Regions from separate parts of the Roseomonas sp. USHLN139 genome, predicted to be linked through region 2. Evidence: riboswitches for the same ligand, from Rfam matches in the RefSeq annotation. Region 2 holds a riboswitch; the other holds the start of a gene.
The links. A riboswitch is a leader RNA that binds a small molecule or an ion and turns the genes downstream of it on or off. The one in region 2 is predicted to bind cobalamin.
Positions count from the first base shown of each region.

Region 1: linked by a shared signal. The riboswitch ahead of WFI16_RS22165 (hypothetical protein) and the one ahead of WFI16_RS16940 (ABC transporter substrate-binding protein) in region 2 are both predicted to bind cobalamin.

Region 1 is NZ_JBBCWY010000010.1:22,996-38,467, reverse strand. Features, by position in the region: gene cobJ (precorrin-3B C(17)-methyltransferase) at 1-603, opposite strand, end outside; gene WFI16_RS22195 (precorrin-2 C(20)-methyltransferase) at 600-1,325, opposite strand; gene WFI16_RS22190 (precorrin-8X methylmutase) at 1,322-1,948, opposite strand; gene WFI16_RS22185 (hypothetical protein) at 1,945-3,069, opposite strand; gene cobN (cobaltochelatase subunit CobN) at 3,066-6,401, opposite strand; gene cobW (cobalamin biosynthesis protein CobW) at 6,452-7,483, opposite strand; gene WFI16_RS22170 (DUF1636 domain-containing protein) at 7,480-7,893, opposite strand; gene WFI16_RS22165 (hypothetical protein) at 7,927-8,178, opposite strand; cobalamin riboswitch at 8,481-8,695, opposite strand; gene WFI16_RS22160 (PAS domain-containing protein) at 8,853-9,362, shown strand; gene WFI16_RS22155 (methyl-accepting chemotaxis protein) at 9,337-10,644, shown strand; gene cobU (bifunctional adenosylcobinamide kinase/adenosylcobinamide-phosphate guanylyltransferase) at 10,898-11,407, shown strand; gene cobO (cob(I)yrinic acid a,c-diamide adenosyltransferase) at 11,404-12,003, shown strand; gene WFI16_RS22140 (cobyric acid synthase) at 12,006-13,475, shown strand; gene WFI16_RS22135 (hypothetical protein) at 13,550-13,696, shown strand; gene ggpS (glucosylglycerol-phosphate synthase) at 13,901-15,424, opposite strand; gene WFI16_RS22125 (HAD-IIB family hydrolase) at 15,421-15,472, opposite strand, start outside.
Region 2 is NZ_JBBCWY010000006.1:32,852-48,323, reverse strand. Features, by position in the region: gene nikB (nickel ABC transporter permease subunit NikB) at 1-57, shown strand, start outside; gene nikC (nickel ABC transporter permease subunit NikC) at 54-869, shown strand; gene WFI16_RS16950 (ATP-binding cassette domain-containing protein) at 866-1,627, shown strand; gene WFI16_RS16945 (ABC transporter ATP-binding protein) at 1,624-2,421, shown strand; cobalamin riboswitch at 2,416-2,612, shown strand; gene WFI16_RS16940 (ABC transporter substrate-binding protein) at 2,645-3,691, shown strand; gene WFI16_RS16935 (FecCD family ABC transporter permease) at 3,688-4,746, shown strand; gene WFI16_RS16930 (ABC transporter ATP-binding protein) at 4,743-5,507, shown strand; gene WFI16_RS16925 (pseudoazurin) at 5,520-5,960, shown strand; gene metF (methylenetetrahydrofolate reductase [NAD(P)H]) at 5,929-6,870, opposite strand; gene WFI16_RS16915 (ArsR/SmtB family transcription factor) at 7,110-7,463, shown strand; gene arsC (arsenate reductase (glutaredoxin)) at 7,460-7,888, shown strand; gene WFI16_RS16905 (arsenic transporter) at 7,959-9,272, shown strand; gene arsH (arsenical resistance protein ArsH) at 9,330-10,145, shown strand; gene WFI16_RS16895 (MFS transporter) at 10,084-11,337, opposite strand; gene WFI16_RS16890 (PadR family transcriptional regulator) at 11,354-11,776, opposite strand; gene WFI16_RS16885 (PAS domain S-box protein) at 12,002-14,140, shown strand; gene modC (molybdenum ABC transporter ATP-binding protein) at 14,146-15,264, opposite strand; gene modB (molybdate ABC transporter permease subunit) at 15,264-15,472, opposite strand, start outside.

The sequences.
Region 1 (15,472 bases), on a different contig from region 2:
CGGCCGCGACACCGCGGTGGCGAAGGCGACCGGCGCCGTCCCCGGCAGGATCTTTTTCAAAAGCTCGAAGGCGCGCCCGAGCTGCCAGGGGCGTGCTTTCGAGATCGGGTTGTACAGCGCGATGACGAAGCCCGCCCCGGCCGCCGCCGCCAGCCGCTGTTCCACCAGCTCCCAGGGCTTCAAATTGTCCGACAGGGAAATCGCGCAGAAATCATGGCCGAGCGGCGCGCCCAGCCGGGCGGCGGCGGCGAACATCGCGGAAATGCCGGGCAGCACGGCGATGTCGAGCGACCGCCATTCCGCAGGTCCGGCCTCCACCGCTTCGAAGATGGCGCTGGCCATGGCGAAGACGCCGGCATCGCCGGAGGAGACGACCGCGACCTTCGCCCCTTCCTCGGCCAGGAACAGCGCGTGGCGGGCGCGGTCCAGTTCCTGGCGGTTGTCGGTCTCGTGCCGGCGCTGGCCGGGGCGCGGCTTCACCCGGCCGACATAGGGGCCGTAGCCGAGGATATCGGTGGCCTCGGCCAGCGCCGCCTCGGCCTCCGGCGTGCGCAGCCCCGCCGCGCCGGGGCCCAGGCCGATGACGCGCAGCCAGCCGCTCATCGCACGCCCCGCCGGCCGGGGATCAGCACCAGGGAGAAATAGGGGGCGGGGCTGTCGTCGCGCGCGGCCAGCGGCAGGATGATCTCGTCTTCCATGGTGCCGCGCTCGGCATAGACGGCGCCCTCGCCACGGCCGCTGGCCGCCAGGGCGGCACGCAGCTTCGGCAGGTTGCGGCCGAGCTTCATCACCACCGCCGCGTCGCAACGCCGCAGCGCCGCGGTCAGTTCGTCGAGCGGCATCGTCGCCGGCAGCACCGACAGGGAATCATCGCCATGCACCATCGGCACCCCGGCGCGCGACCAGCAGCCGGCCATGGCGGTGATGCCCGGCGTCACCTCCACCCGGTGCGCGGCCCGCAGCCGGTCGAACAGATACATCGCCGAGCCGTAGAGGAAGGGATCGCCCTCGCAGAGCAGCGCCACATCCTGGCCGGCGGCCAGCCGGGTCGCCACCGTCGCGGCGCAGCCGTCGTAGAAGCGCGCCATCCCCTCGGCATAGCGCGGGTCGTCCACGGAAAGGTCGGTGGTGAAGGGGTAGTCGAAGCGCAGCTCCTCGGCCGCCGGGTTCAGGTGCGGCGCGGCGATGCGGCGCGCATGGCCGAGGCGGCCGCGCTTGGCGAAGAAGGCGTAAGTCCCGGTCGCGCCCAGCAGGCGCGCGGCGCGCAGCGTCACCAGCTCCGGATCGCCCGGGCCGACGCCCAGGATATGCAGCGTGCCGCTCATTCCTTCTCCTGCGCCAGGGCGTTGATGGCGGCCACCGCCATGGCGCTGCCGCCCAGCCGGCCTTCGACGATCATCCAGGGGATGCGGTTGTCCTCGGCCAGGGCCTGTTTGGATTCGGCCGCGCCGACGAAGCCGACCGGCACCCCGATGACGGCGGCCGGCGGCGGCGCCCCCGCATCGAGCAGCTCCAGCAGGTGGAACAGCGCGGTCGGCGCATTGCCGATGGCCACCACCGCGCCACCCATCCTGTCGCCCCAGAGATCCATGGCGGCGGCGGAGCGGGTATTGCCGATTTCCCTGGCGCGTTCCGGCACCCCCGGCGCGTCCAGCGTGCAGAGAATCTCGTTGGTGGCGGGCAGGCGCGGGCGGGTGATGCCCTGGGCCACCATCTTGGCGTCGCAGAGGATCGGCGCGCCGCGCCGCAGCGCCGCCTCGGCCGCCGCGACGAAGCCCGGGTGGAAGCGGATGTGGCGCGCCACCTCGACCTGGCCGCAGGCATGGATGACGCGGACCGCGACCCGCGCCTCGGCCGGGGTGAAGGAGGAAAGCTCGGCCTCCGCCCGGATGGTGGCGAAGGACTTCTCGTAGATGGCCGCGCCGTCGCGGATGTAGTCGTAGCTCATCGCTGGTCCAGCTCCGCCGCCGCCTCGGCCAGGGTCAATCCCTGGCGTAGCGGCGGGTCGCCGGCGCGGCCCTGGCGGACCAGCGCATAGCGCCCCGCCTGGCCGACCAGCACCGCCGCGGCAGCCGCGGGATGGGCGCAGCCTTTGGCGCAACCCGAGAGATGCAGCAAGCCCGGCGGCGGCTGCCAGCCCTGGGCCATCAGGGTTTCGGCATCGCGCCGCGTCGCCGCCTCGCCGCTGGCGCAGCCGTCGAGGCCGGGGCAGGCCACCACCCGCCGCCATGGATTCTGTTCGGTTGTGATCCAGGGTGGGGGCAGGGCGATGGCCTCGGGATTGGACACCCCGGCGATCAGCAGCGAGCGGGTGGGGGCGACGCGGATCCAGCCATCGCCATGCCGTTCGGCGAGCGCCGCCAGGGTGACGAGATCGGCCGGCGCCAGCACGCCGAAGCGGGGCGCCATGCCGAAGGCCTGCTCCAGCGGCCCCAGCAGGGCGCGCGGCGGGCCGGGCGGGGCGGCGTCGGGGCAGGGCGTCATCCCGGCGGCGGCCAGCAGGAAGCCGGCGCCCTGCGCCGCCACCGCGTCGCGCATCCGCTTGTGGCCGGTGGCGGCGAAGTTCCGGACCAGCGCCGCGACGCTGGCCGGCGTGGCGGGGGCGGCGGCATCGCCGGACTGCAGCCGGCAGACGGCGCCATCCCCCAGCGTCACGCGGATATCCGAATCAGGCCCGGGCTGGTCCGGCCTGTCCAGCGCGATGCCGAACTTCGCCGCCAGGCCGGTGGCCCCCCGCAGCAGGGCTTCCAGCACGGCGATCCAGCCGCGATCGTCGAAGGGCAGCGGCGGGGTGCAGAGGTTGCGCCGCCCCTCCTCCGCCGGATCGGGCCAGGCGAGGCCGGCGGCCAGCAGCGCCTGCGCCACCGGCTCCAGCTGATCCGCGGCGAGGCCGCGCAGCTGCAGATTGCCGCGGTTGGTCAGCTCGATCGCGCCCGGCGCCAGCGCCGCGATGCCGCGCGCCTGCGCCGCCGAGAGGCGGGCGGAGAACGGTCGGACCCGCAGCAGATGCCCGTCGCCCGACAGCATCGGCGCGAAGAGGCTGGGGCACCAGCCCTTCACCGCGCTCATCCGTCCAGGCTTTCGGCGACATCGTTGCGGCGCGGATGCCAGAGCCCGCGGTCGCGGGCTTCCGAAAAACGCTTCCGCAGCGCCGCCAGGGCCGCGGGGTTCTCGCGGGCCAGGAAGTCGCGGGTCTCGGCATCGCCCAGTGTGGCGCTGAACAGCAGGTCGAACTGCCGGTCGAAGCGCTGGCCCAGCGTCGCGGCGAAACCATGCAGCGCCTCGATCGAGCGGGCGATCTCGGCGGCGCCGCGATAGCCGTGCCGCCGCATCCCGGCGATCCAGGCCGGGTTGGCGGCGCGGCCGCGGATGGTGCGGGCGATTTCTTCTTCCACGCGCCGCAGCTTCGGCCGGTCCGGCGTCGCCGTGTCGGCGTGGTAGAGCACCGGGGAACCCCCCAGCAGCGCCGCGGCGGCGGCGAAGCCCCCCGCATGGGCGGCGTAGTCGGGGCTCTCGAGCAGATCGATCTCGGCATGGTCCTGGGCATGCAGGAAGGCATCGGCGGCGGCGACGCGCGCCGCCAGCGCCTCGGGGGCGGCGGTCTCCAGCCCCTTGCCGAAGGCGGTGGCGGAGCCTTCCAGCCAGGCGCGGCCCAGCGCGGCGCGGTCGTCCCAGCGGCCGCTGGCCAGCCGGTCCTCCAGCCCGGTGCCGTAGCTGCCGGGGGCGGCGCCGAAGATGCGGGCGGTGGCCAGGCGCTGGGCGGCGCCCTGCAGCCCGCGCGCCGCCTCGGCCAGCGGGTTCCATTCGGCGGATTCGTCGCGCGCGGCGATGGCGCGGACAGCCTCATCGAACAGAGAGATCTGCGCCGCGAAGGCATCGCGGAACAGGCCGGAAATGCGCAGCGTCACGTCGATGCGCGGCCGGTCGAGCTCGGCCAGTGGCAGGATCTCGATGCCGGTGACGCGGCCGGAGGCCTCGTCCCAGACCGGCTTGGCGCCGAGCAGCAGCAGGGCGAGCGCCAGTTCCTCGCCGCCTGTGCGCAAACTCGCGCTGCCCCAGAGGTCGATCACCATGCGCCGCGGCCAGTCGCCCTGCTCCTGCCGGTGGCGGCGCAGCAGCTCCTCGGCGGCCTTGCCGGCCAGCACCAGGGCGGCCCGGGTCGGCACGCCGCGCGGGTCGATGGCGAAGAGATTCCTTCCCGTCGGCAGCACATCGGCGCGGCCGCGGCTGGGGGCGCCGGCCGGGCCGGGGGCGACGAAGCGGCCATCGAGGCCCGCCAGGACGGCATCGCGCTCGGCCGCCGGGCTGGCGGACAGGGCGGCACGGTCGAAGCCCGGCGCGCCGGCGGCGATGGTCTGTTCCAGCAGCGCGGCACGGTCGGGATCAGGGGCGCGGCCGAAGACATGCAGCCCGTCGCGGATCTGCATCTCCTTCACGTCGCAGAGCCAGGCATCCAGCCGGGCCAGCGTCTCCTCCTCCGGCAGGTCGCGCGGGATGTTTCCTTCGTCCAGCAGCCCGGCGGCAGCGGCGCGCTCCAGGATGTCGCGGCGGAGCAGGGCAGTGCGGCGGCGGTCGAGGCCGTCGGCGGCGGCATAATCGTCGATCAGCCGCTCCAGCTCGGAGGCCGCGCCATGGTGGCCGGCGGCGCGCAGCGGCGGCGTCAGATGGCCGATGGTCACCGCGCCCAGCCGGCGCTTGGCCATGGCGGCCTCGCCCGGATTGTTGACGATGAAGGGATAGAGCATCGGCAGCCCGCCCAGCAGCGCCTGCGGCGCGCAGCTTTCCGACAGCGCCGCCGCCTTGCCGGGCAGCCATTCCAGCGTGCCATGGGTGCCGAGATGGACCAGCGCATCGGCCTGGCCGCGCAGCCAGAGATAGAAGGCGATGAAGCCATGGCGCGGCGGCGTGTCGGGATCGTGGTAGCCGGCGCTGCGGTCCAGCGCGCTGCCGCGATCCGGCTGCACCGCGATGACCGTTTTTCCCATTCGCAGATGCCGCTGGACGAATGTCTCTCCGTGCAGCGCAGGATCGCCGGCCGGTAGGCCCCAGGCGGCGGTGACCGCCTCGCGCAGCGGCGCCGGCAGTGCCGCGAATTTCCGTTCGTAGTCGGCCAGCGACAGGAAGGGCGCCGGCGCGGCCTCCGTCAGCGGCTTCGCCAGGCTTGCGGGCAGCGGCGCCCCGCCGAGATCGTAGCCGGCCTCGCGCAGATCGCCGAGCAGCGCCGACAGGCTGGCGAAGGAATCGAGGCCGACGGCATGGCCGGCCTGCCCGCCCACCGCCGGATAGTCGGACAGCAGCACCGCGACGCGCCGCTCGCCGCGCGGCAGCCCGGCCAGCCGCGCCCAGCCCAGCGCCCGCTCGGCGGCGAGCGCCACGCCCCCTTCATCCGGCTGCGACCGCTGGGGAAGATAGCCGAGGCCCTCGATCGCGGCGGCGGGGGCCTTGAAGCCGATGGCGCCGGTCAGCAGCCGGCCATCCAGCTCCGGCAGCACCACCTGCATCGCCAGGTCGGTCTGCGACAGCCCGCGGCTCGAGCCCTGCCAGAGGTCGCGCGGCGAGGAGGACAGCAGCAATTGCAGCACCGGCGCCCCGGCGGCCTCCAGCGGCGAGACGCCGTCCTGGCGGGCGGCGAAGCCGGTGGCGTTCAGCACCACGCGCGGCTGCCAGGCGGCCAGGCGATCCGACACCAGGCCAGCGCCGGAGGGCTCCTTCAGGCTGGCCACGAACAGGCCGCGCACCCGCAGCCCGCGCGCCCGCAGCGCCGCCGCCAGCGCCAGCACCGGCGCGATGTCGCCGGCCAGCAGATGCGAGCGGTAGAACAGGATCACCGCGTTGGGGGCGGCCTCCTCGGCGCCGAGCCCGTGCTCGCCGGCCAGCGGCAGCGGGGCCGGTGTGGCGCCGTCATCCGGGCCGAGCCCCGCCGCATGCCGCGCGAGGCGCAGCGCCGCCGCGACATTCTCCGGGCCGCCGGCCGAGAACAGCCCGTCCAGCCGCGCCAGGATCGCCTCCGGCATGGTGGACAGGGCAGCAAGCCGGGGATCGGCGCGGCCGTCGCCGGGCAGCAGGGCGAGCGGGATGCCCTCGCGCCGGGCCAGAGCAGAAACTTCCTCGGCGCCGTAGCGCCAGTAGTCGAGGCCGCCCAGCAGCCGCACCACGAGGCAGCGGCTTTCTGCCAGGGTCGCCTCGGCATAGAGGTCGACCGACATGGGATGCGCCAGCTGCGCCAGATTGGCCAGGCGCAGGCTCGGCCGCGGGACGGCAAGGCCCTGCCAGGCGACGGCGGCCGCGCCCAGATCGCTGTCGGCAAAAGACAGGAAGATGAGGTCGGCCGGGGCCTGGCCGAGCTCGACCACGCCCTCGACCTCGTCCAGCCCCCGCCGCTCGCGAACCACCAGATGCATTTTTCTGTCCTGGCCGCCCGCCTCGATGGGCGGGCGGACGTCGTGCCAGCTTAGCCTAGAATCATCTTGGCGATGGCCTCGCGGTCCATATGGGTCTCGCCGATGACCACCAGATGGCCTTCGCGGTTGTCGACCCAGTCGGTGTCGTAGCTGTGGCGGAAGCGGCGGCCGACGCCCTGCACCGCCAGCCGCGCCTTCTTGCCGGCGATCCGGACGAAGCCCTTCAGGCGCAGGATGTCATGCGCCTCGGCCGCCGCCTGCAGGCGGGCCATCAGCGCCTCGGGGGAGGGGAACTCCGGCATCACCAGCAGCATGGAATCGAAATCGTCATGCTCGTGCGCGCCATCCTCGGCATCGTGGTGCGAGGGGCGGGCGGCCAGGTCGTCCTCGGCGGCGGCGTTGAGGCCGAGCAGCACCGCCGGCTCCAGCGCGCCTTCGCGCGTCGCCACCACCTTCACCGCGCGCGGCAGCCGGGCGGCGATCTCCTGGCGCAGCGCCGCCAGCGCCGCCGCATCCAGCAGGTCGGCCTTGTTCACCACCACCAGGTCGGCGGCATTGATCTGGTCCTCATAGACCTCGGCCAGCGGGTTGTCGTGGTCGAGCGAGGGGTCCTCGGCGCGCTGCGCCGCCACCGCCTCCGGGTCGTCGGCGAAGCGGCCCTCGGCCACCGCCGGGCCGTCGACCACGGTGACCACCCCGTCGACGGTGACGCGGGAGCGGATGCCGGGCCAGTTGAAGGCCTTGATCAGCGGCTTCGGCAGGGCCAGGCCCGAGGTCTCGATCAGGATGTGCTCGGGCGGGTTCGGCCGCTCGATCAGCGCCTGCATGGTGGGCAGGAAGTCGTCGGCGACGGTGCAGCAGAGGCAGCCATTCGCCAGCTCGACGATGTTCTCCTCCTCGCAGCCGGGGATGCCGCAATTCTTCAGCGTGTCGCCGTCGATGCCGAGGCTGCCGAACTCGTTGACGATGATGGCGATGCGGCGGCCGCCGGCATGCTGCATCAGGTGGCGCACCAGGGTGGTCTTCCCGGCGCCGAGGAAGCCGGTGACGATGGTGGCCGGGATCTTCTGCAGGTCGCTCATGCGGCGGTGTCCTTGGCGGGGGGTTCGGTCAGGTCGGGCAGCCGCGCGATCACCGCGCCGCGCAGCGATTCGGGCCGGCGGGAGGGCAGCAGCGCCCCGCTGGCATGCGCGGCATAGGCGGCGGCATAGGTCAGCAGGTCGTCCACCTGGTCCTGGCCGAGCCCGCCCAGCAGATAGGTCCACTTGCCCGGCGCGGCGATGGCGGCGGTGCAGCCGCGGCTGCAGGCGGCCATGCAGGCGACGCCGCGCAGCGCCAGCGGCGGCGCGGGATGCGCGCCCAGCGCCTCGGCCAGGGCGTCGTGCAGCAGCCGGCCGGGCGGCGTCTGGCCCTCGGCCAGGGTCTGGCCGGCGCGGCAGCTGGTGCAGACGGTGAGGACAGGGAGGGCGGTCAGGACGGGGAGGTCAGCCATGCGCGGCACCGCCGCGCAGCACGGACCGAAGGATCAGACGTCCCGCCAGCTGTTCGGCTGGTCGGGCCGCTGGCAGCCCAGCGGGGGCATGTTGGCGCCCGGAAAGCTGGCGCGCAGCCTGCCGCAGCCCCAGCCGCGCAGCGGCGCCGGCATGTAGCCGTTCAGCGCCGTGCCCACCTCGTCGTAGGGGCTGCTGCTGTTGGTCACATAGGCATACCAGCGCCCGCCGCCGGCCAGCAGCAGGGCGGCCAGCAGCACCGCCGCGAATCGTATGGTCCCGCCCATGCGGAATCCCCCCGCCAAAGCCGACCCGCGCGCCCGGTCCCCTCACGACCTCGTGCGCAGGCCACATCGCCGGCGCTAACGCCAAGCCCCGGCTGCGGGTTGCAGGGCCGCGATTCCGGCGGACCGGCGGGGCGGAGCGGGCAGGAAGGAGCGGCGGGACGTCGCGCATCGGGCACCTGTCGCGGCGGCCCGCAGGGGACCGCATGAGGTGCATCGACCGCCCGGGCCATGACGAGCCGGGTCGACATGCCGGGATTCGCTCCCGGCATCCCGCTGCCGTCCCGAGGCACCCCGCCCGGTGGCACGATCCGCTGGCGATGGCAGGTCTCCTGGCTCACGGATCGAACGCGCCGGGCCGGCCTTCCCAGGGAAACCCCCAGTGGCATGTCGGCCAGGCGCTCTCCGCACACAGTTGCGGGGGCAGCCGCGGATTGCAGAGCCGCCCTGGCGGGCCACCCCGGGAACCGCGTTCCCTTTTCACCTTCCCTTCGGAAGGACCATCGATCCTGTCCTAGGCGGCGGCGCGCCCGGGTGTCAAACGCGCCGCCCGGCCGCCGGCGGGCGGGCCTCCGCCAAAGATCCGTCTAGGAAATGGTTAACAATTCTTCGCCTATGGTCCGCCCGGCAGATCAAAGACGACGCGAAAGCATCCCAGGCAGATGTCCAGAAAAAAAGTGACCCCGACCGGTCGGGAAGCCCCGCTGGGCGAGGAAGAACTGATCGTCACCAAGACGGACCCCAAGGGCCGCATCCTCTACGCCAACGACGTCTTTATGCGTGTTTCCAAATATACGCCGCGGGAAGTGATCGGGGCGCCGCACAGCCTGGTGCGCCACCCCGACATGCCGCGCTGCGTCTTCAAGCTGTTCTGGGACACGCTGCTGAAGGGCGAGGAATTTTTCGGCTACGTGCTGAACCTGGCGGCGGATGGCGACCACTACTGGGTCTTCGCCCATGCGACGCCGACCCGCGACGCCCGTGGCACCGTCATCGGCTACCATTCCAACCGCCGCAGGCCGGACCCGGCGCAGGTGGCCCGCATCCAGCCGATCTACCAGCAGCTGCTGCGCGCCGAGGCCGCGAGCCCCGACCGCAAGCAGGGCATGCAGCAGGGCGGCACGGCGCTGCAGCAGCTCCTGGCCCAGCAGGGGGTGAGCTATGAACGCTTCGTCTTTTCTCTCTGATCCCCGGCTGCCGCTGGGCGCGACCGCGCTCGGCGCCGGCGCGACCCTGGCCGGCCTGACCCTGGGCGAGGGCGGCTGGGTGGCGCTCGCCCCCGCGCTCGCCACGCTCGCCGCCACCGGCTGGACCGGCCTCGCGCTGGCGCGCCAGCAGGCGGCCATGCTGCGCGCCGCCGCGGTCTGCGAGGCGGCCGCCCTGGGCGAGCTCGAGGCGCGGGTGCTGGAGCTGCGCGCACCGGGCCCGCTGGGCCGGCTGCAGGGCGCGGTGAACGCCATGCTGGACATCACCGACGCCTTCGTCCGCGAATCCGCCGGCGCCATGCGCGCGGCCACCTCCGGCCGCTACTACCGCAAGGTGCTGCTGCGCGGCCTGCCGGGCAGCTTCCGCACCGCCGCGCGCGACCTGAATGCCGGCGCCGGGCTGATGGAGGCCAAGGCGGCCGAGTTCGGCACCTTCGCCGACGGTTTCGAGCGCGGGGTCGGCGGCGTCATCGCCAATGTCGCGACGGCGGCGACCACGCTGCGCGGCAATGCCGAGGCGATGTCGGGCACCGCCGAGCAGACCAGCGCCCGCGCCGAGGCCGCCGCCGCCGCCACCCACCAGGCCGAGGCCAGCTCGCAGAACGTGGCGGTGGCCGCCCGCCAGCTCTCCTCCTCGGTGGCGGAGATCACCCGCCAGGTCGGCCGCGCCTCGCAGATCGCCCGCTCGGCGGTGGGCGCGGTGGAGCAGACCAATGGCACGGTGGCCGGGCTGAACGGCGCCGCCCAGCAGGTCGGCGAGGTGGTGCAGCTGATCAACGGCATCGCCGCGCAGACCAACCTGCTGGCGCTGAACGCCACGATTGAAGCCGCCCGTGCGGGCGAAGCGGGCAAGGGCTTCGCCGTGGTCGCCGGCGAGGTGAAGAGCCTGGCCAACCAGACGGCGCGCGCGACCGACCAGATCACCCAGCAGATCGGCGCCATGCAGCAGGCGCTGGCCGAGGCGATCGAGGCGATCAACAACATCGGCGCGACGGTGCGCGAGACCGACGAGGTCGCCACCGCCATCGCCGCCGCGGTGGAGCAGCAGAGCGCCGCCACCGCCGAGATCGCCCGCAGCGTCCAGCAATCGGCCGAGGGCACCGCGGAAGTGGCCCGCAACATCGAGGCGGTGCGGCTCGCCGCCAGCCAGACCGACCGGGCCGCGACGGAGATGCGCGACTCGGCGGTGGGGCTGTCGGGGGAGGCCGAGCGCCTCAGCGCCGAGGTGGGCGTGTTCATGGGGCAGGCGCGCAAGGCGGTCTGAAGGCCAGGGGAATGATTCCCCGGGATTTTTCTGTTCTGTTGGCCGTTTGGCCGGCAGCACCTCACCCCAGGCGACACCATGGCGTCCCGGCGGGGCGCCATGGCGCATCCTCGAAGGTTGCGCTGCGACCGGGCCGTTTCGCCCCTCGTCGCCACCTGGACACGGCAGTCACCGCAGAAAAAAGAAGGGGGTCCAGGGGGAATTCGTTCCCCCTGGCCTTCCGCTTGCCTTTGCGACCTTCTACCCCGGCCGCATGGCTTTCACCCTGATCCTCGGCGGCGCCCGTTCCGGAAAGTCCCGCCATGCGGAGGCGCTGCTGGCGCGGCATCCGGCCCCCTGGGCCTATATCGCCACCGCCGAGGCCTGGGACGGTGAGATGCGCGAGCGCATCGCGCAGCACCAGGCGCGGCGGGATGCGCGCTGGGCGACGATCGGCGCGCCGCTGGACCTGCCGGGCGCCCTGGAGCAGGCGGCGGACCGGCCGGCGCTGGTGGATTGCCTGACGCTCTGGCTGACCAACCTGATGCTGGGCGAGCATGACGTCGCCGCCGCGACCGCCGCCCTGGAGGCGGCGCTGGACCGCCGCGCCGCGCCCACCGTGCTGGTGGCCAACGAGGTGGGGCTGGGCATCGTGCCCGACAACAAGCTGGCCCGCGCCTTCCGCGACCAGGCCGGGCTGCTGAACCAGCGGCTGGCGGCCCGGGCGGCGCAGGTGCATTTCGTGGCGGCCGGCTTGCCGCTGGTGATGAAGGGGGAAGCATGACCGAGGAGGCCGACCGCCATCGCGACAAGATGGCGAAGCGCAAGGCCGTGCAGGATGCCGAGGTCGCGTCCAAGACGGTCGAGAAGGGCCTGCTGATGGTCCATACCGGCGCCGGCAAGGGCAAGTCGACCGCCGCCTTCGGCCTGGCGCTGCGCATGCTGGGGCGCGGCCGCCGGGTCGGCGTGGTGCAGTTCATCAAGGGCGCCTGGAGCACCGGCGAGCGGCCGCTGCTGGAGGCCATGCCGGGCCTCGAATGGCACAGCATGGGCGAGGGCTTCACCTGGGAGACCCAGGACCGCGCGCGCGACGTCGCCGCCTGCCGCCGCGCCTGGGACAAGGCGATGGCTCTGAAGGCCGAGGCGGGGCTTGGCCTGCTGGTGCTGGACGAGCTCTGCATCGCGCTGCGCTACGACTACCTGCCTTTGCAGGAGGTGATCGACGGGCTGATGGACCGGCCGCCGATGCTGCATGTCGTGGTCACCGGCCGCAACGCGCCGACGGCGCTGATGGAGGCGGCCGACCTGGTCACCGAGATGCTGCCGCGCAAGCACCATTTCGCCGCCGGGGTGAAGGCGCAGGAAGGCATCGAGTTCTGACCATGCGCGGCGCGGCGCTGATGTTCCAGGGCACCGGCTCCTCGGTGGGGAAGTCGCTGCTGGTGGCCGGGCTGGCGCGCGCGCTGACCCGGCGCGGGCTGGTGGTGCGGCCGTTCAAGCCGCAGAACATGTCGAACAACGCCGCCGTCACCGCCGATGGCGGCGAGATCGGCCGCGCCCAGGCGCTGCAGGCGCGGGCTGCCGGCGTGGCGCCCAGCGTCCACATGAACCCGGTGCTGCTGAAGCCGCAGAGCGAGACCGGCAGCCAGGTGGTGGTGCAGGGCCGCGTGCATGCGACGGCCCGCGCCCGCGACTACCAGGCGATGAAGCCGTCGCTGATGCCCTTCGTGCTGGAGAGTTTTTCCCGGCTCCAGGCGGAGGCCGACATCGTCCTGGTGGAGGGCGCCGGCAGTGCGTCGGAGGTCAACCTCCGTGCCGGCGACATCGCCAATATGGGCTTTGCCCGGGCGACGGGGACGCCGGTGGTGCTGGTCGGTGATATCGACCGCGGCGGGGTGATCGCCGCGCTGGTGGGGACGAAGCATGTCGTCGCGCCCGAGGATGCCGCGCTGATCCGTGGCTTCATCGTCAACCGGATGCGCGGCGATGCCAGCCTGTTCGCGGAGGGCATGGCGACCATCGCCCAGGCCACCGGCTGGCTCGATTGCGGGCTGGTGCCCTTCTTCGACGCCGCCCGCCGCCTGCCGGCCGAGGACGCGCAGGACCTGCTGGACCATCTGCCACGGCGGGCGGGGGGTGGTTGCCGCATCGCCGTCCCCCTGCTGCCGCGAATCGCCAATTTCGACGACCTCGACCCGCTGGCCGCCGAGCCGGGCGTCGAGCTGATCATGCTGCGCCCCGGCATGCCGCTGCCGGGTGATACCGACCTGGTGATCCTGCCGGGCTCCAAGGCCACCATCGCCGACCTGGCGGCGCTGCGGGCCGAGGGCTGGGATATCGACATCCTGGCGCATCACCGCCGTGGCGGCCGGATCCTGGGCATCTGCGGCGGCTACCAGATGCTCGGCACCCGCATCGACGACCCGGAGGGCGCCGAGGGGCCGCCGGGCAGCGTCCCCGGCCTCGGCCTGCTGCAGGTCGAGACGGTGCTGGCCGGCCGGAAGCAGCTCTCCCCGGCGCGCGGGCAGAGCCTCGCCGACAATCTGCCCTTCGCCGGCTACGAGATGCATATCGGCCGCACCACCGGCCCCGACACGGCCCGCCCGCTGCTGCGCCTCGAGGATGGCCGGCTGGATGGCGCGGGTTCGGCCGATGGCCGGGTCGCCGGCACCTATGTCCACGGCTTCTTCGCCGATGACGCCCAGCGCGCCGCCTGGCTGGCGCGACTCGGCGCCCGTGCTGCCCCGCGCCGGCACGAGGCGGAGATCGAGGCCACCCTCGATGCCCTGGCCGCGCACTTCGAGCAGCATCTGAAGATCGACTCGCTGCTGGCTCTTTCCAAAGCGAGATGACGGTTGCGGGAGCAGCAAACTGCGAGCCCCGCCGCGGCGTTTCTCCATCAGCGCAACCCGATGGACCCCCGGCCATGACCCTGCTGATGCAAAGCCTGAAGAACCTGGCGCGCCCCGAAAGCCTCGCCGAGCGCACCGCCCGCCTCTACCGCGAGGAGCGCCTCCGCGGCGGGGCGCCCCGGCTGGTGCAATGCCTGCGGCTGGCGAAGGAAGGGCGGTAGCTGGGCCAGGGAACGGCCCCTGGCTGACCGGCGCTTCCCCCGGAGCGTCGCGAAAGCCTGAAGGCAGAACATGACAACAGCGCGCCCCTGCAGGTCGCGCTGTCGACTGGCCATTTCGCCTGCCGTCGCCACCTGGACACGGCAGTCATCTCAGAAGAAAGAAGGGGGTCTGGGGGAATTCATTCCCCCAGCCTGTTCCTGCCTTCAGGCAGCCACCGCCGCCGAGCGGCTCTCGAACCCGATCGCCTCGAACTCGCCAAAGATGTGATCCGCCCAGCAGGCGATGTCGCAGTCGTGGACGGCCTTCTCCATCGCCTGCATGCGGGCGGCGGCCTCGGCGGCGGGCATGTCCAGCGCCTCGTCCAGCGCGCGGTCCAGATTGCGCTTGGAGTAAGGGTTGGTCAGCACCGCCTGCGGCAGCTCCACCGCGCAGCCGGCGAATTCCGACAGGATCAGCGAGCCGGGGCTGCCGCGCTTGGCGGCGACGAATTCCTTGGCTACCAGGTTCAGCCCGTCGCGCAGCGGCGTGGTCAGGCAGATATCGGCGACGTTGTAGTAGGACAGCAGGGTCTCGAAGGGGATCGAGTTGCTGAACAGCACCACCGGCGTCCAGTCCAGCTTGGAGAAGCGGCCGTTGATGCGGCCGGCCAGCGCCTCGATGTCGCGCTGGGTGTCCTCGTAGACCTTCATCTGCGCCGCGGCGCGCACCGAGGTCGCCACCAGCTTCACCTCGCCGATCAGCGCGGGGCGGCGTTCCAGCAGGCGCTCGAAGCCCTGCAGCGCCTCGATCATCCCCTTGGTGTAGTCGGTGCGGCCGACCGCCATGATCATGCGGCGGCCGGACAGCCCCTCGCGGATCTCCTGCTGCTGGGCGCGGCTCGCAGGGCGCTCGACGACGCTGCCGATCAGCGCGGCATCGGTGCCGACGGGGGCGCTGTCCAGGCGGATGCGGCGGCCGCCCTGGCGCAGCAGCGTCGGCATGTCCGGCTCGGACAGGGCCTGGCCGGGGGCGGCGAAGGCCGGGTCGACGGGCCGGGTCTCGGCGATCTCGGCGCCGGCGAGGGCGCGCGCCAGCTCGGCGAAGTTGCGGGCGTAGCGCGGGATGTGGAAGCCGACCAGGTCGCAGGCCAGCAGGCTGTCCAGGATCTCGCGCCGCCAGGGCAGGATGTTGAAGACATCCGCCGCCGGGAAGGGCGTGTGGTGGAAGAAGGCGATGCGCGCCCGCGGCTTCAGCTGGCGCAGATAGGCCGGCACCAGCCAGAGATTGTAGTCATGCACCCAGATGACCGCGTCGTCCTCGGCCTGGGCCGCCGCCGCTTCCGCAAACTTGCGGTTCACTGCGCGGAAGGTATCCCAATCGGCGTTGTCGTAGTGGAACAGCGAGGGGAAGGAATGCAGCACCGGCCACAGCGCCTCCTTCGAGGTGACGTGGTAGAAGCTCTCGACCTCCTCCGCCGTCAGCCCGAGGCGGGAGACGGTGTAGCCGCCATTGACGTCGTCGATATGCACGGCGCGCTCGAAGCTCTCGCCGGGCCTGGCCAGCTTCCAGGCGACCCAGGCGCCGGCGCCCGGGGCGGTGCGGCGGAAGAAGGATTTCAGCGTCGGCACGATGCCGTTCGGGCTGCGGTTCGGGCGGAACACGGTCTGGCCGTTCTCCACCACCTCCTCATAGGGCTGGCGGTGATAGACGATGACCAGGGACGACTTGTTCGGGACGGCGTTGCTCATGCCACGGCCTCCGGCAGCAGGGAAAAATGACGGATGGCGTCGGCGATG
Region 2 (15,472 bases):
GTCGATATCGCCTATGCCTGGCTCGACCCGCGCATCCGGCTGGAGGGCGCGGCATGAAGCGCCTCGTCATCCCGGCCGCCGCCGGGCTGGTCGCGCTGCTGCTGCTGGCGGCGGCGCTCGCCCCCTGGATCGCGCCCTATGATCCGACGCTGACCGACCTGCCCGGCCGGCTGCAGCCGCCCTCGGCCGCGCATTGGCTGGGCACCGACCATCTCGGCCGCGACATGCTGTCCCGGCTCCTGTGGGGTGCGCGGGCCTCGTTCGGTGCGGTGGGGATGATCCTGCTGCTGGTGCTGAGCTTCGGCTGCGCGGTCGGCCTGCTGGCGGGGCTGGCGGGGGGCGTGGTGGATGCGGTGCTGATGCGGCTCTGCGATGCCTTCATGACGGTGCCGACCCTGGTGCTGGCGCTGTTCATGATCGGCGCGCTGGGCACCGGCCTGACCAATGTCGTCGTCGCCATCGCGCTCTCCCACTGGGCCTGGTATGCGCGGCTGGTGCGCGGCGTCACCCTGTCGCTGCGGAGCCGCGACCATATCGCCGCCGCCCGCATCGCCGGGCTGTCGCGCCTGGCCATCGCGCGGCGCCACCTGCTGCCGGCGCTGGCCGGGCCGCTGGCGGTGCTGGCCAGCCTCGATCTCGGCCACTGGATGCTGCATGTGGCGGGACTTTCCTTCCTGGGCCTCGGCCTGGCGCCGCCGGCCGCCGAATGGGGCATCATGATCAACGACGCGCGGCCCTTCTTCCGCGCGGCGCCGCTGCTGGTGCTGCTGCCCGGCGCCGCCATCCTGCTGACCGTGCTGGGCTGCAACCTGCTGGGCGACGCGCTGCGCGACCGGCTGGACCCCGGCATGCCGGACCACCTGCATTGAGCCCGCGCAGCCTCTCCCTCCTCGCGCTGCACCTGCATGACGGCGGGCATGCGCTGGTGCGCGATGTCAGCCTGACGCTGCGCCGCGGCCGTGTGCTCGGCCTGGTCGGCCCCAGCGGCGGCGGCAAGAGCCTGACGACGCTGGCCATCCTCGACCTGCTGCCGCCGGGGGTCAGGCGGGTCGCCGGGCTGGTGGCGCTCGACAGCCAGCCGGTCGAGCCGGCCTCGCTGCGCGGCCGCACCGTCGGGCTGGTGCAGCAGGCGCCGCGCGGCGGCTTTAACCCGCTGGTCAGCATCGGCCGCCACTTCCTCGAGACCTTCGCCTGCGACGGGCTGCGCGGCGCCCCGGCGCGCGAGAAGATGCAGGCCCTGCTGGCCGAGGTCGGCTTCGAGCGGCCGGGGGAGATCGCGCCGCTCTACCCCTCGCAGCTCAGCGGCGGGATGCTGCAGCGGGTGATGCTGGCCCTCGCTTTGGCGCGCGACCCGCTGTTCCTGCTGGCCGACGAGCCGACCACCGATCTCGATTTGGTGGTGCAGGCCCGGCTGCTCGACCTGCTGGAGGGGCTGGTGCAGCGCCGCGGCATCGGCCTGCTGCTGGTGACCCATGATCTCTCGGTTATCGCCCGCCTGGCCGACACGGTGGCGGTGATGGACCAGGGCCGCATCGTCGAGCTGCAATCCGCCACAAGCCTGTTCGAGGACCCGGCGCATCCGCGCGCCCAGGCGCTGGTCGCGGCGCACCGGGCGCTCTACGCATGACGCTGCTGCGGCTCGACGACGTCCACCACGCCTATCGCCAGGGCGGCATCTTTGCGCGACGCCGCCGCCACCCGGTGCTGGAAGGCGCGACGCTGACCATCGGCGCCGGCGAATGCGTGGCGCTGCTCGGCCCCACCGGCTCGGGCAAGAGCACGCTGGGCCGGCTGGTGCTGGGGCTGGAACGGCCCGATGCCGGCCGCATCCTGGTCGACGGCGCGCCGCTGACCGATGCGCGGGGCCGCATGGCGCCGGACACCCGCCGCGCCCTCCAGGCGGTCTTCCAGGACCCGCAGGCCGCCACCAGCCCGCGCTTCACCGGCTATGAGGTGGTCGCCGAGCCGCTGACCGTCCGCGGCGAGGCCAGCCGCGACCGCGTCGCCGCGCTGCTGGCCGAGGTCGACCTGCCGGCCGCGCTGCTCGACCGCCCGGCGCACCGGATGAGCGGCGGCCAGCTGCAGCGGCTCTGCATCGCCCGCGCGCTGGCGACGCGGCCACGGCTGGTGGTGCTGGACGAGGCGGTGAACAGCCTGGACCTGGAGACCCAGGCGACGGTGCTGGCCCTGTTGAAGCGCCTGCGCGAACAGCACGGCATGGCCTTCCTGTTCATCACCCATGACCTGCGGCTGCTGCGCGGCTTCGCCGACCGCAGCTACGTCATGCAGGACCGCCGCCCGGTGGAGGTGGCCGATCCCTTCGGCCCCGGCCCGCTGCCGCCGGTGCTGCAGGCCCTGCGCGACGCCATCCTGCCCGAGATGCCGCGCCCGCGCTTGCCGGCCCGCCGCGCCGTCGGCTAGACAGGCGGCGCCGGTTTCCGAGAGGAATCAAAAGGGAATCCGCTGGGGTCCGCCAGGGCCCCGAACCGGAACTGCCCCCGCAACTGTAGGCGGCGAGCCTGCTCCGAACACGCCACTGGGAGCCATCCCGGGAAGGCCGGAGAGGGCGTCGACCCGCCAGTCAGGAGACCTGCCGGCATCGTGCAACAGCCCATCCGGCGGGGTGTCCGGGGAGGATTTTTCTATGCGTTATCCGCAGGGCCGCGCGCGTCGCGGCCTCTTCCTGCCTGGCGTCTTCTCGCTGGGCCTCGGCGCCGCGCTGCTGGCCGGCGCGCCCGCCGTCGCGCAATCCACGGGCTATCCGCTGACCGTCGAGAATTGCGGCCAGACGCTGCGCTTCCCGGCGGCGCCGCGCAACGTGGTGACCATCGGCCAGGCGGCGACCGAGACGCTCTATGCGCTCGGCCTCGGCGAGCGCATGGCCGGCACCTCGCTCTGGTTCAACGCGGTGCTGCCGGAATTCGCCGCGCAGAACGACCGCGTGCCACGGCTCGACAACAACGCGCCGAGCTTCGAATCCGTCATCAACAGGCGTCCCGGCCTGGTCGCCACCCAGTTCGAATGGATGATCGGCGCCCAGGGCGTGGTCGGCACCCGGCCGCAATTCCATGAGCTCGGCGTGCCGACCTACATCATGCCCTCCGACTGCGAGGGCAAGAACAACCTGGTCGGCGCCGACGGCACCCGCACGGCGCCCTTCACCACGGCCACCATCTACAAGGGCATCGAGCAGCTGGCCGCCATCTTCGACCGCCAGGCCGAGGGCGCCAGGCTGGTCGCCGATCTGCGCGCCCGCGAGGCGGCCGCCGTGGCGCGCGCCCGGGCGCTGCGGCTGGCCGATGCCTCGGCCGCCTTCTGGTTCTCCAGCGCCGACCTGGACATGGACCCCTACATGGCCGGCCAGAAGGGCATCCCCGGCTACATGATGCGCACGCTTGGCCTGCGCAACGTCGTGCAGTCGGACGAGGAATGGCCGACCGTCGGCTGGGAGAGCATCGCCCGCGCCAACCCGTCCGTTCTCGTCATCGCCCGCATGGACCGCCGCCGCTTCCCCGCCGACGATGTCGAGAAGAAGCTCGCCTTCCTGCGCGGCGACCCGGTGACGCGGGAGATGCGCGCGGTGCGCGAGGGCCGCATCGTCATCCTCGACGCCCATGCCATGCAGGCCACCATCCGCCTGGTCGGCGGGCTGGAGGCGCTGACCGAGGCCATGGCCCAGCTGCGGCCGTGACCCCGCTGGCGCGGCCGCTCGCCAGGCTGGCGGCCCGCTGCGCCCTGCAGGCCGGCGGGATCGGGCTGGTGCTGGCCGCCGCCATCCTGGCCGGCATCTGCATCGGCGAGACCGCCATCCCGCTGGCCAGCGTCTGGCAGACCCTGGCCAACCGGCTGTTCGATGCGGGCCATGCCCTCGACCGCATCGACCAGGGCATCATCTGGAACTACCGGCTGACGCGGGCGATCATCGCCGCCTGCTGCGGCGCTGCGCTCGCGGTCTCCGGCGTCATCCTGCAGGCGCTGCTGCGCAACGCGCTGGCGGAGCCCTATCTGCTGGGGATTTCCGCCGGGGCCTCGACCGGCGCGGTGCTGGTCACGGTGGCCGGCCTCGGCGCCGGGGCGGTGTCGCTCTCCGCCGGGGCGCTGGGCGGCGCGCTCTCGGCCTTCCTGCTGGTGGCGCTGCTGGCGCGCGCCTCGGGCGGCGGCGCCGGACCGCGCGCGGCGGGGCAGATCGTGCTGGCCGGCATCGCCGGCTCGCAGCTGTTCAACGCGCTGACCGCCTTCATCATCACCCGCTCGGCCAGCGCCGAGCAGGCGCGCGGCATCATGTTCTGGCTGCTCGGCAATCTCAGCGGCGCGCGCTGGGACAATGTCGGGGCCGCCGTGCCGGTGGCGCTGGCGGTGACGCTGGCCGGGCTGTGGCAGGCGCGCGCGCTGGACGCCTTCACCTTCGGCGCCGAGTCGGCCCTGTCGCTCGGCGTGCCGGTGAAGCGGGTGCAGGCGCTGCTGATCCTGGCGGCCGCGCTCGCCACCGCGGTGATGGTCAGCATCGTCGGCTCGGTGGGCTTCGTCGGCCTCGTGGTGCCGCATGCGGCGCGCTTCCTGGTCGGCGTCCGGCATGCCCGTCTGGTGCCGGCCTCCGCCCTGATCGGCGCGGTCTTCCTGATCGGCGCCGATGTGGTCTCGCGCGTCGCGGTGCCCGGCCAGGTGCTGCCGATCGGCGTGGTCACCGCGCTGGTCGGCGCGCCGGTCTTCGCGCTGATCCTGGTGCGGCGGAGGCCGGTCAGATGAGGCTGGAGGCGGAGAACCTGTCCTGGTCGGCCCGCGGCCAGCCCATCGTCGAGCGGGTCGCGCTGCGCGTCGAGCCCGGCGAGCGCCTCGGCCTGATCGGCCCGAACGGCTCCGGCAAGTCGACGCTGCTGCGTCTGCTGGCCGGCGTGCTGGCGCCGGGCGCCGGCCGCGTGCTACTCGATGGCCGCCCCCTGTCGGCGCTGCGCCGGCGCGAGGTGGCGCAGGTGCTGGCCCTGGTCGAGCAGCAGGCGGAGACCGCCGACCGCATCACCGTGCGCGACGCGGTGGAGCTCGGCCGCACGCCATTCCTCTCCGTGCTGCGGCCCTGGGGGCCCGAGGACGATGCCATCGTCCGGCGCGCCCTCGCGGTGGTCGAGATGGCCGACCGCGCGGCGCGCGACTGGATCACCCTCTCGGGCGGCGAGCGGCAGCGGGTGCACATCGCCCGCGCCCTGGCCCAGCAGCCGCGCATCCTGCTGCTGGACGAGCCGACCAACCATCTCGACATCCACCACCAGCTCGGGATTCTCGGGCTGGTGGCGGGGCTCGGCGTCACCACGGTGATCGCGCTGCACGACCTGAACCAGGCGATGGGCTGCGACCGGCTGGGGGTGATGCAGGGTGGCCGGCTGGTGGCGCTGGGGCGGCCGGCGGACATCCTGACGCCCGGCCTGCTGCGCGACGTCTTCGGCGTGCGCGCCAGCTTCCTCACCGATCCGGCGGATGGCAGCCGGATCCTGCGTTTCCAACCGCTCGACTGAAGGCTGTTCCCGATGCGAATGATGCTGGCGCTCGCCGCCACCCTGCTGCTGGCCCGTCCCGCGATGGCCGAGACGCACGAGGTCCGCATGCTGAACCGCAACGACACTGGTGGCATGGTCTATGAGCCCGACTACCTGCGGATCGCGCCGGGCGACACGGTGAAGTTCATCGCCACCAACGTCTCGCACAACGCGGCGACGATCCCTGGCTTCTGGCCGGAGGGCGCGGCGACCTTCCGCGGCCGCATCAACGAGGAGATCGAGGTCACCTTCACCACGCCCGGCTTCTACGGCATCCAGTGCATCCCGCATTACGCCATGGGCATGGTGATGCTCGTGCAGGTGGGGACGGAGAAGCCTTCGGCCGCCGCCGTGCCCGAAAGCCTTCCCCCCCGCGTGCGTCAGCGGTTTGCCGACATCATCACCCGGGCGGAGGCGGCGCCGGCGCCCTGACGCCCAGCACATGCGCGATGGCCAAAGTGAGTTCCGGCCGGTTCAACGTGTAGAAATGGAACTCGTCGATGCCGTTGGCCTGCAGGGTGCGCACCTGCTCGGCGGCGACGATGCTGGCGACGATGCGGCGGATCTCCGGCGCATCGTCGGTGCCCTCGAAGAGATCGGCGAGCCAGCCCGGCACGCGGGTGCCGCACATCGCCGAGAATTTCTTGGCGTTCGCGAAATTGGAGACCGGCATGATGCCCGGCACGATCGGCGCGGTGATGCCGGCGGCGAGGCAGCGGTCGAGGAAGCGCAGATAGCTGCCGGTATCGAAGAAATACTGGGTGATGGCGCGCGTCGCCCCGGCATCCAGCTTGCGCTTCAGATTGTCGAGATCGGCCTGGGCGCTGGCGGCGCCGGGATGCACCTCCGGATAGGCGGCGACCGAGATCTCGAAATCGCCGATCCGCCGGAGCCCCGCGACCAGGTCGCTGGCATAGGCATAGCCCTGCGGGTGCGGGGCATAGTCGGTGCCGGCCGGCGCATCGCCGCGCAGCGCGACGATATGGCGCACCCCCGCCTCCCAGTAGCCGCGCGCGACCTCGTCGATCGCCGCGCGCGTGGCGCCGACGCAGGTCAGGTGGGCAGCGGGCACCAGGTCGGTCTCGCGCGCCAGCCGGGCCACCGTCGCATGGGTGCGCGCCTGCGTCGTGCCGCCGGCGCCATAGGTCACCGAGACGAAGCGCGGCCGCAGCGGCGCCAGCCGCCCGATGCAGGACCAGAGCTGCTGCTCCAGCGCCTCGGTGCGCGGCGGGAAGAACTCGAAGGACAGCAGCGGCAGCGGCTGCGTCGCGTCGCGGGCGGGCAGCGGCGCATGGCGCTCGCCGGCCAGCCAGCGTTCCAGCACCGGCGGCACCCGGGTCATGTTGGACATGCGTCTCTCCGTCTTGGCAGTCCCGCCACGTCCCGCCGCGCTGTCCCGGCGCGTCGGGCGAGGCCCGGCCGCGCCATCTCAACCAGCCGGGGCATTCCTGTCAATTGGCATAAAGATATCTTTATGCGTCAACAGCCCTTCGCCGAGGGGTCATCCCCGCACCGCCGCCGGCCTGCCGGGCAGGGCCGCGCCGCGCTTGACCGCCTCTTCCCATCGATTATTCTCGATACATGGATTCCGAAGAGGCTCTCGCCTGCCTGGGCGCGCTGGCACAGGCCACGCGCCTGGAGACCTTCCGCCTGCTGGTGCGCCACGAGCCCGCCGGCCTGCCCGCCGGCGAGATCGCCCGCCATCTGGCGGTGCCGCAGAACACGCTGTCGACGCATCTCGCCATCCTGGCGCGGGCCGGGCTGCTGCGCCCGGCGCGCCAGGGCCGCGCCATCCTCTACCGCGCCGAGCTGGACCGCCTGCGCGCGATGATGCTGTTCCTGGCGCAGGATTGCTGCGCCGGGCGCGCCGAGCTCTGCGCGCCGCTGATCGCCGCGCTGCTCCCCTGTTGTCCGCCGCAGAAGGCCGCCCCATGACCGACGATGTCGTCATCTATCACAATCCCGCCTGCGGGACCTCGCGCAACGTCCTGGCGATGATCCGCAATGCCGGCCTCGAGCCGCATGTCGTCGAGTACCTGAAGACGCCGCCCTCGCGGGCGATGCTGCTGCAGCTGCTGCAGCGGGCCGGGCTGACGCCGCGCGCGCTGCTGCGGCAGAAGGAGGCGCTCTGCGCCGAGCTCGGCCTGGACGACCCGGCGCTGCCCGATGAGCGCCTGGTGGAGGCCATGCTGCAGCACCCGGTCCTGATCAACCGGCCGCTGGTGGTGACCCGCCTGGGCGTGCGGCTCTGCCGCCCCTCCGAGGCGGTGCTCGAGCTGCTGCCGCGGCCGCAGCAGGGCGCCTTCGCCAAGGAGGACGGCACGCCGGTGGTCGACGGCGCGGGCCACCGGCCCGGCTGACCGCGCCCGCCTTCTCCCCCTGCCGGCGCGGCCGGTGCCGCATCGACCGTCCCGCAGCGAGTGCTTGCCCATGCCCGCCCTGGCCATCTTCGTCCTCACCCTGGTCCTCGTCATCTGGCAGCCGCGCGGCCTGGGCATCGGCTGGTCCGCCATGGGGGGCGCCGCGCTGGCGCTGCTCACCGGCGTGGTCGGCTGGGCCGACGTGCCGGTGGTCTGGGGAATCGTCTGGGATGCCACCTTCACCTTCGTGGCGCTGATCGTCATCTCGCTGCTGCTCGACGAGGCGGGGTTCTTCCAGTGGGCGGCGCTGCATGTGGCGCGCTGGGGCGGCGGCCGGGGACGCCGGCTGTTCCCGCTGGTGGTGCTGCTCGGCGCCGTCATCGCCGCCTTCTTCGCCAATGACGGGGCCGCCCTGCTGCTGACGCCGATCGTCATGGCGATCCTGCTCCGGCTGGACTTCCCGGCCGGCGCCACCCTGGCCTTCATCATCGCCTGCGGCTTCGTCGCCGACACCACCAGCCTGCCGCTGGTGATCTCCAACCTGGTCAACATCGTCTCGGCCAACTACTTCGGCATCGGCTTCGACCGCTATGCCGCGGTGATGGTGCCGGTGAACCTGGTGGCGCTGGCGGCGACGCTGGCGGTGCTCTGGGCCTATTACGGCCGCCAGCTGCCCGCCCGCTACCGGATGGACGCGCTGGAGGCGCCGGGCAGCGCTATCCGCGATCCGCTGGTGTTCCGCGCCGCCTTCCCGCTGCTGGGGCTGCTGCTGCTGGCCTATTTCGTGCTGGCGCCGCTCGGCGTGCCGGTCGCCGCCGTGACCGGCGCCGCCGCCCTGCTGCTGCTGCTGCTGGCCGGGCGCTGGCACCGCGGCGGCGCCGGCCGCGTGGTCTCGGTCCGCAAGGTGCTCGGCGGGGCGCCCTGGCAGATCGTCGTCTTCTCGCTCGGCATGTATCTCGTGGTCTATGGCCTGCGGAATGCCGGGCTGACCGGCCAGCTGGCGGCGGCGCTGCAATGGCTTGCCGGGCACGGGCTCTGGGCCGCCACCCTGGGCACCGGCCTCGGTGCCGCGCTGCTCTCCTCGGTGATGAACAACATGCCCGGCGTGCTGGTGGGGGCGCTGGCCATCGAGCAGGCCGCCGGCATCCCGCCGGCGATCCGCGAGGCGATGATCTACGCCAATGTCATCGGCTGCGACCTCGGCCCGAAGCTCACCCCGATCGGCAGCCTGGCGACGCTGCTCTGGCTGCATGTGCTGGCGCGCAAGGGCACCACCATCAGCTGGGGCCAGTACATGAAGGTCGGCCTGGTCATCACGCCGCCGGTGCTGCTGGTGGTGCTGGCCGCGCTGGCGCTCTGGCTGCCGGTGGTGGCGCCGGGCTGAGCCGCGGCGATTCCTCCGCCCCTCCCGAGCCCCCATCCTGACCCCCGGGAGACCCCGATGCGCGCCGAGCCCGATCCCTCGCTGCCCCAGCTGGCCGCCGACCACCTGCCGCTTCCCGACCCCGCCCGCCTCGGCCCCGGCGGCGCCACGCACCCGCCGCGCATCCTGCTGCTCTACGGCTCGCTGCGCGAGCGCTCCTACAGCCGTTTCCTGACGCTGGAGGCCGAGCGCATCCTGCGCCATCTCGGCGCCGAGACGCGGGTCTTCGATCCGCGCGACCTGCCGCTCGCGGACAGCGTGCCGGACGGGCATCCCCGCGTCGCCGCGCTGCGCGAGGCGTCGCTGTGGTCCGAGGGGCAGGTCTGGTGCAGCCCGGAGCGGCACGGCGCCGTCACCGGCATCCTGAAGAACCAGATCGACTGGCTGCCGCTGGAGAGCCGCGGGCTGCGGCCGACCCAGGGGCGCACCCTGGCGGTGATGCAGGTCTCCGGCGGCTCGCAGAGCTTCAACGCGGTCAATACCCTGCGCCTGCTCGGCCGCTGGATGCGGATGATCACCATCCCCAACCAGTCCTCGGTGCCCCGGGCCTATGAACAGTTCGACGCGGCGGGGCGCATGCTGCCGGGCCCGCTCTATGACCGCGTGGTCGATGTCATGGAGGAGCTGGTGAAGTTCACCCTGCTGACGCGGGGCGTCGCCGGCCAGCTGACCGACCGCTACAGCGAGCGCAAGGAGCGGGCGGAAGGCCAGGCGCGGGCGGACCTGGCCAGCCTGTCCGGCGCCGTCGCCCCACCCGTGGCCAGTCCCGTAACTACCCCGTCGCCCGGCCCCGGCGCGCCGCCGGCAGCAGGGCCGCCACCAGCAGGATGTTGAGCAGGGCGCCGCCGCCCAGCACGCCCAGCGTGGCGGCGGCGCCGAGCCCGTCCAGCAGCCAGGCGCCCAGGAAGGGCGAGGCCGCCTGGGCGATGAGGGTCGGCATGGCGATGCGCCCCATCAGCACCGCGTAGCCCTCGCGGCCGAACAGGGCGAGGGGCACCGTGCCGCGGGCGATGGAGCGGATGCCGCTGCCCATGCCGTAGAGGACGATGCCGGCGGCGGCGACGCCCGGCGCCACCAGCCCGGCGGCGGCCAGCATCCCGAGGCCGGCCGCCACCAGCACGGTCGAGGCAAGCAGGCTCCAGATCGGATGCGCCCGCTGGCCGAAGACCATTTCCAGCAGCCGCGCGCCGACCTGGGCGGGGCCGATCAGCGTGCCCAGCGCCACCGCCATGGCCAGCGGCAGCCCCTGCGACTGCAGCAGGGTCAGCAGGTGGACCGAGACCACGGTCATGATTACCGCCGCCAGGGTGAAGCCGGCCGCCAGCAGCAGGAAGGCGCTGCCCGGGCCGGGCTGCCGCCGGCTCCGCGGCGCGGCGGCCTGCGGCGCCGGCGCGGGCCTGGCCGCCTCGCGCGGGATGCCGGCCAGGTAGAGCGGCAGCACCACCGCCAGGTGGATCGCCGCATAGCTCAGGCAGGCGCCGCGCCAGCCGAGATGCTCGACCAGGAAGGCGCTCAGCGGCCAGCAGACGGTGCTGGCGAAGCCGCCGAACAGGGTGACATGGGTAATCGCCGGCCGCGCCTGCTCGCCATAGAGCCGGCCCAGCGTCGAGAAGGCGGGATCGTAGAGCCCGGCGCCCATCGCCAGCCCGAGCACCACCCAGGCCAGCACGAAGACCGGCAGGCTCGGCGCCAGGCCGAGCAGCAGCAGGCCGGCGCAGAGCAGGGCGGCGCTGGCGGCCAGCACCGGCCGGCCGCCGCGCCGGTCGATGAGGTGGCCGATGCGCGGCGAGACCAGGCCGGAGACCAGCATGCCGAGGGAGAGGGCGCCCATGATCCAGGTCAGCGGCCAGCCGGTATCCGCGGCGATCGGCCCGGCGAGGACGGCCAGCAGGTAGTAGGAGGAGCCCCAGGCCAGGATCTGGCCGATACCGATGGCCGAGACCACCCGCAGCCGGCGTGGCGGCGCCGCGGCGGGGCCGCCGGTCATCGCCCGGCCGCCCGGACAGGGCCGCGCCAGGCGCAGCATCGGGGCGCGGCGCCGCTCAGCATCCGCAGGCCCCGCCTGCGCGGCCGCGGGCGGCGGCGCTGCGGTCGGTCTCGGCCAGGGTGGCGGTCGCTTCCATCCAGGCGGCCAGGCCGGTCCGGAAGGCCTCGCGGCCCTTGTCGGTCAGCGTATAGACCTTGCGCTCCCGGCCGGAGACGATCTCGGCGGCGCCGGTGACGTAGCCGCCCTGCTCGAATTCGCGCAGCGTCGGATAGAGGGCGCCCTCCGAGGGCGAGCAGCAGCCGCGGGTGGTGCGCTCCACGGCGCGGGCGATGTCGTAGCCATGCGCCGGCCCGTCATGCAGCACCTGGAGGACGAAGAACCGGCTGAGCGCCATCTTGATGGTCCCCGCCCAATAGGCGCGGTCGGTGAGGTCCGGCGCGGGACGCGGCAGGGCGGCAGGGGCGGCCTCGCGGGACATGCCGCCAGGCTATGCCTTGGGGGGCGATGCATCAAGACGGTTCCGCATCGCCCGCCGCCCTTCATGGGAGACACGGAACAGGAAATGAGACGATCCCCCGGGAAACTTGCGCCGTGGTGAGTCGCTTGATCATATGATATTCGTATCTTCCTATCGAGCCGAGGGCAGGGGTTCTCTCTCCCGCAGGGCGCACGGTGCACGCTCAGCGGAGAGCGAAGGGCTGAAATGCCAGACAGTGCGGATCAGCCGGAGCGCCAGCCGACCAGCCGCCTCCGCCTCAGCCTGAGAACCTGTCTCGGCCTGCTCGCCGCCGCCGCCCTGCTGCCGGCGCTGACGGTCGGCGCCGCCTCGCTGAAGACGGCGCTGGACGGCCAGCGCACCGCTTTCGAGGTCGGCCTGCGCAGCAATGCGCGCACCCTGGCGCTGGCGCTGGACGCCGAGATCGCCTCGCATGTCTCGATCCTGACCGGCCTGGCCACCTCGCGGCGGATGGATGCGGAGGCGACCGAGGCCGACATCGTCGAATTCAGCCAGCGCGCCAAGGAACTGGCCGATTCCCTGGGAACCTGGCTGCGGGTGATCGGCCCGCCGCCCGAGTTCCGGACGCTGGCCCATACCGGCGTGCCGGCGGGGACGCCGATGGGCCGCGGGCTGCGGCTGCCCGAGGCCGACGCGCCGCTGCCGCGCGTCTTCGCCACCGGCCGGCCGGCGGTCGGCGGCTTCGCCCAGGGCAGCATGCTGCGCCGCCCGACCGGCGCCATCTTCGCGCCGGTGATGCGGAACGGCCAGGTCATCCGCGCGCTCGGCATGGGGCTCGAGCCGGATCGCCTCTCCACCCTGCTGACCGCGCAGGCGCGCGGCGGCTCCTTCGCCACGGTGATCGACAGCCGCAACATCATCGTCGCCCGCTCGCGCGACTACGACCGGGTGGCCGGGCAGGAGATCTCGCCCTGGATCGCGGCGGGCACGGCGGGGCAGCAGACCGGCCTGCTGCGCGGCACCAACCGGCTGGAGGAGGAGGTGATCATCGCCTTCCACCGCCTCGCCAGCGCGCCCGGCTGGATGGTCGTCGTCGGCGAGCCGCTCGCCGCCCAGCAGGAGGCGGTGTGGCGGCCGACGCGCGCCCTGCTCTATGGCGGGCTGGCGGCGCTCGGCCTGGCGCTGCTAACCACCTATGGCATCGGCCGCTTCATCCTGCGGCCGGTGCGCGACCTGACCCGGCAGGCGGAGGCGATCGCCACCAGCGGCGGCGAGCGGGTCGGCGAGAGCGGCCGCCCCTCCGGCGTGGCCGAGTTCGAGCGCCTGCGCGCGGCGGCGCAGCAGGCCCATGCGGCGCTCCGCGCGCGGCTCGCCGACATCGCGCTGGGCGAGGCCCGGCTGCGCGCCGTCCTCGACACCGCCGCCGACGCCATCGTGGTGATCGACGAGGCGGGCACGGTCCTCTCGCTCAACCGCGCCGCCGAGGCGATCTTCGGCTATGCGGAGGGGGAGATGGCCGGGCAGGCGGCCGCCGCCCTCTTCGCCGGCGACCAGGACGTCCTGCGGCAGGCCGGCGACCCGGCCGGGGAGGCCGGCGGCCGCCGCGAGGTGGTCGGGCAGCGCCGGGATGGCACCCTCTTCCCGCTCGAGCTGGCGGTCGCGGCCTGGCAGGGCGCCGACGGGCGGCGCGGCCTGACCGCCACCATGCGCGACATCACCGCGCGCAAATGGACCGAGGAGCAGCAGCGCCTGCTGGTGCGCGAGGTCGACCACCGGGCGAAGAACGCCCTGGCCGTGGTGCAGTCGATCCTGCGCCTCACCCCGGCCGGCGAGCCGGCGCTGTTCCGCGCCGCCGTCGAGCAGCGGGTCGCCGCCCTGGCCCGTACCCACAGCCTGCTGGCGCAGCATGGCTGGGCGGCGACCGAGCTGCGCGACCTGCTGGCGGTCGAGCTGTCGCCGCACCGGCCGGCCGAGGGCCTGGCCGTCCAGTTCGAGGGGCCGTCGGTGATGATCGCCGCCCGGGCGGGCCAGCCGGTCGCCATCCTGGTGCACGAGCTGGCGACCAATGCGGCGAAATACGGCGCGCTCTCCGTGCCGGGCGGCCGCGTCGCGGTGACCTGGCGGATCGACGCCGCCGCGCCGCGGCCGAGCCTGCTGCTGCGCTGGGCGGAGAGCGGCGGCCCGCCGGCCGGCGTGCCGTCGCGGCAGGGCTTCGGCTCGCGGGTGATCGCCGCCACCGCGCGCCGGCAGCTCGGCGGGTCGGTGGCCTGGCACTGGGAGCCGGGCGGCCTGGTCGTCGACATCGTCCTGCCGCTCGCCGCCGTGCTGAACGAGGCCGAGCCGGCCCGCAGCCCGGAGCCGTCCGGCAGCGCGCTCCGCTCCTGAAACGGTCAGCCGGCGCCGCGCGCCGCCGCGCTGCCTTCCGCGCTCCCGGCCGCGACGAAGGCGACGGCCTTGATCAGCGCCCAGACCGGCAGGCCGGGGACCAGGCCGAGCCGCGCCACCGCCTCCACCGTCACCCGGCTCAGCAGCGTGCTCTCTCCGACCGCCAGCCGCAGCAGGACGTCCTGCGCGCCGCCGGGCTCGATCGCCTGCAGCCGGGCGGGCAGCACGTTCTGCACCGAGATCCCCTGCGGCGCCACGGTGGCGACGGCGATGTCGCGCGCCTGCAGGCGCAGCCGCACCATCTCGCCGGGCGCCGGTTGGGGTGCCGCCTGGGGCACCAGCAGGCTGCCGCCGGCGAAATCCAGCCGCGTCAGCCCGCCCGGCGCCGGCCCGGCGACGCGGCAGGACAGCACCACGCCGGCATCCTGCCGCCCGGCCAGCAGGGGCAGGTCGGTGCGCGCCGACAGCGCCTCCAGCGGCCCGGCCGCCAGCACGCGGCCGGCCTGCATCAGCACCAGCGTGTCGGCCAGGCGGTCGACCTCGTCCAGCGCATGGGTGACGTAGAGCAGCGGGATGCGCAGCCGGTGCCGCAGCCGCGCCAGATAGGGCAGCAGCTCGGCCTTGCGCGCGGCGTCGAGCGCCGCCAGCGGCTCGTCCATCAGCAGCAGCGCCGGGCGCGCCAGCAGGGCGCGGCCGAGCGCCACGCGCTGCTTCTCGCCGCCCGACAGCGCCGCCGGCCGGCGGCCGAGCAGCGCGCCGATGCCGAGGAGGGCGACCACCTCCTCGAAATCCGGGCCCTCGGCCCCGCGCGGCGCGCGGCGCAGCCCGAAGCGCAGGTTGCCCTCGACCGAGAGATGCGGGAACAGCCGCGAATCCTGGAAGACCACGCCGCAGCGCCGCCGCTCGGGCGGCACGGCGATGCGGGCCGCGGCATCGAACAGCGCGACGCCGTCCAGCGCGATGCGGCCGTGATCGGGCCGCAGCAGCCCGGCGATGGCGGCCAGCACGGTCGACTTGCCGCAGCCCGAGGGGCCGAAGATCGCGGTGACGCCGGGGGTCGGCGCGGTGAAGGCGGCGTCCAGCGCGAAGCCGGGGAAGCGGTGGCGCAGCGCGACCTCCAGCATCAGCCGCGCTCGCGCCCGAGCAGGCGCTGCATCCGGCGCGACACCAGCTCGGCCAGCAGCAGCCCGCCGACCGCCAGCGCGAAGGAGACGGCGGCCAGCCGCGCCGCCGTCGCCTCGCCGCCCGGCGTCTGCGTGGCGGCATAGATCGCCAGCGGCAGGGTCTGGGTCTCGCCGGGGATGTTGGAGGCGAAGGTGATCACCGCGCCGA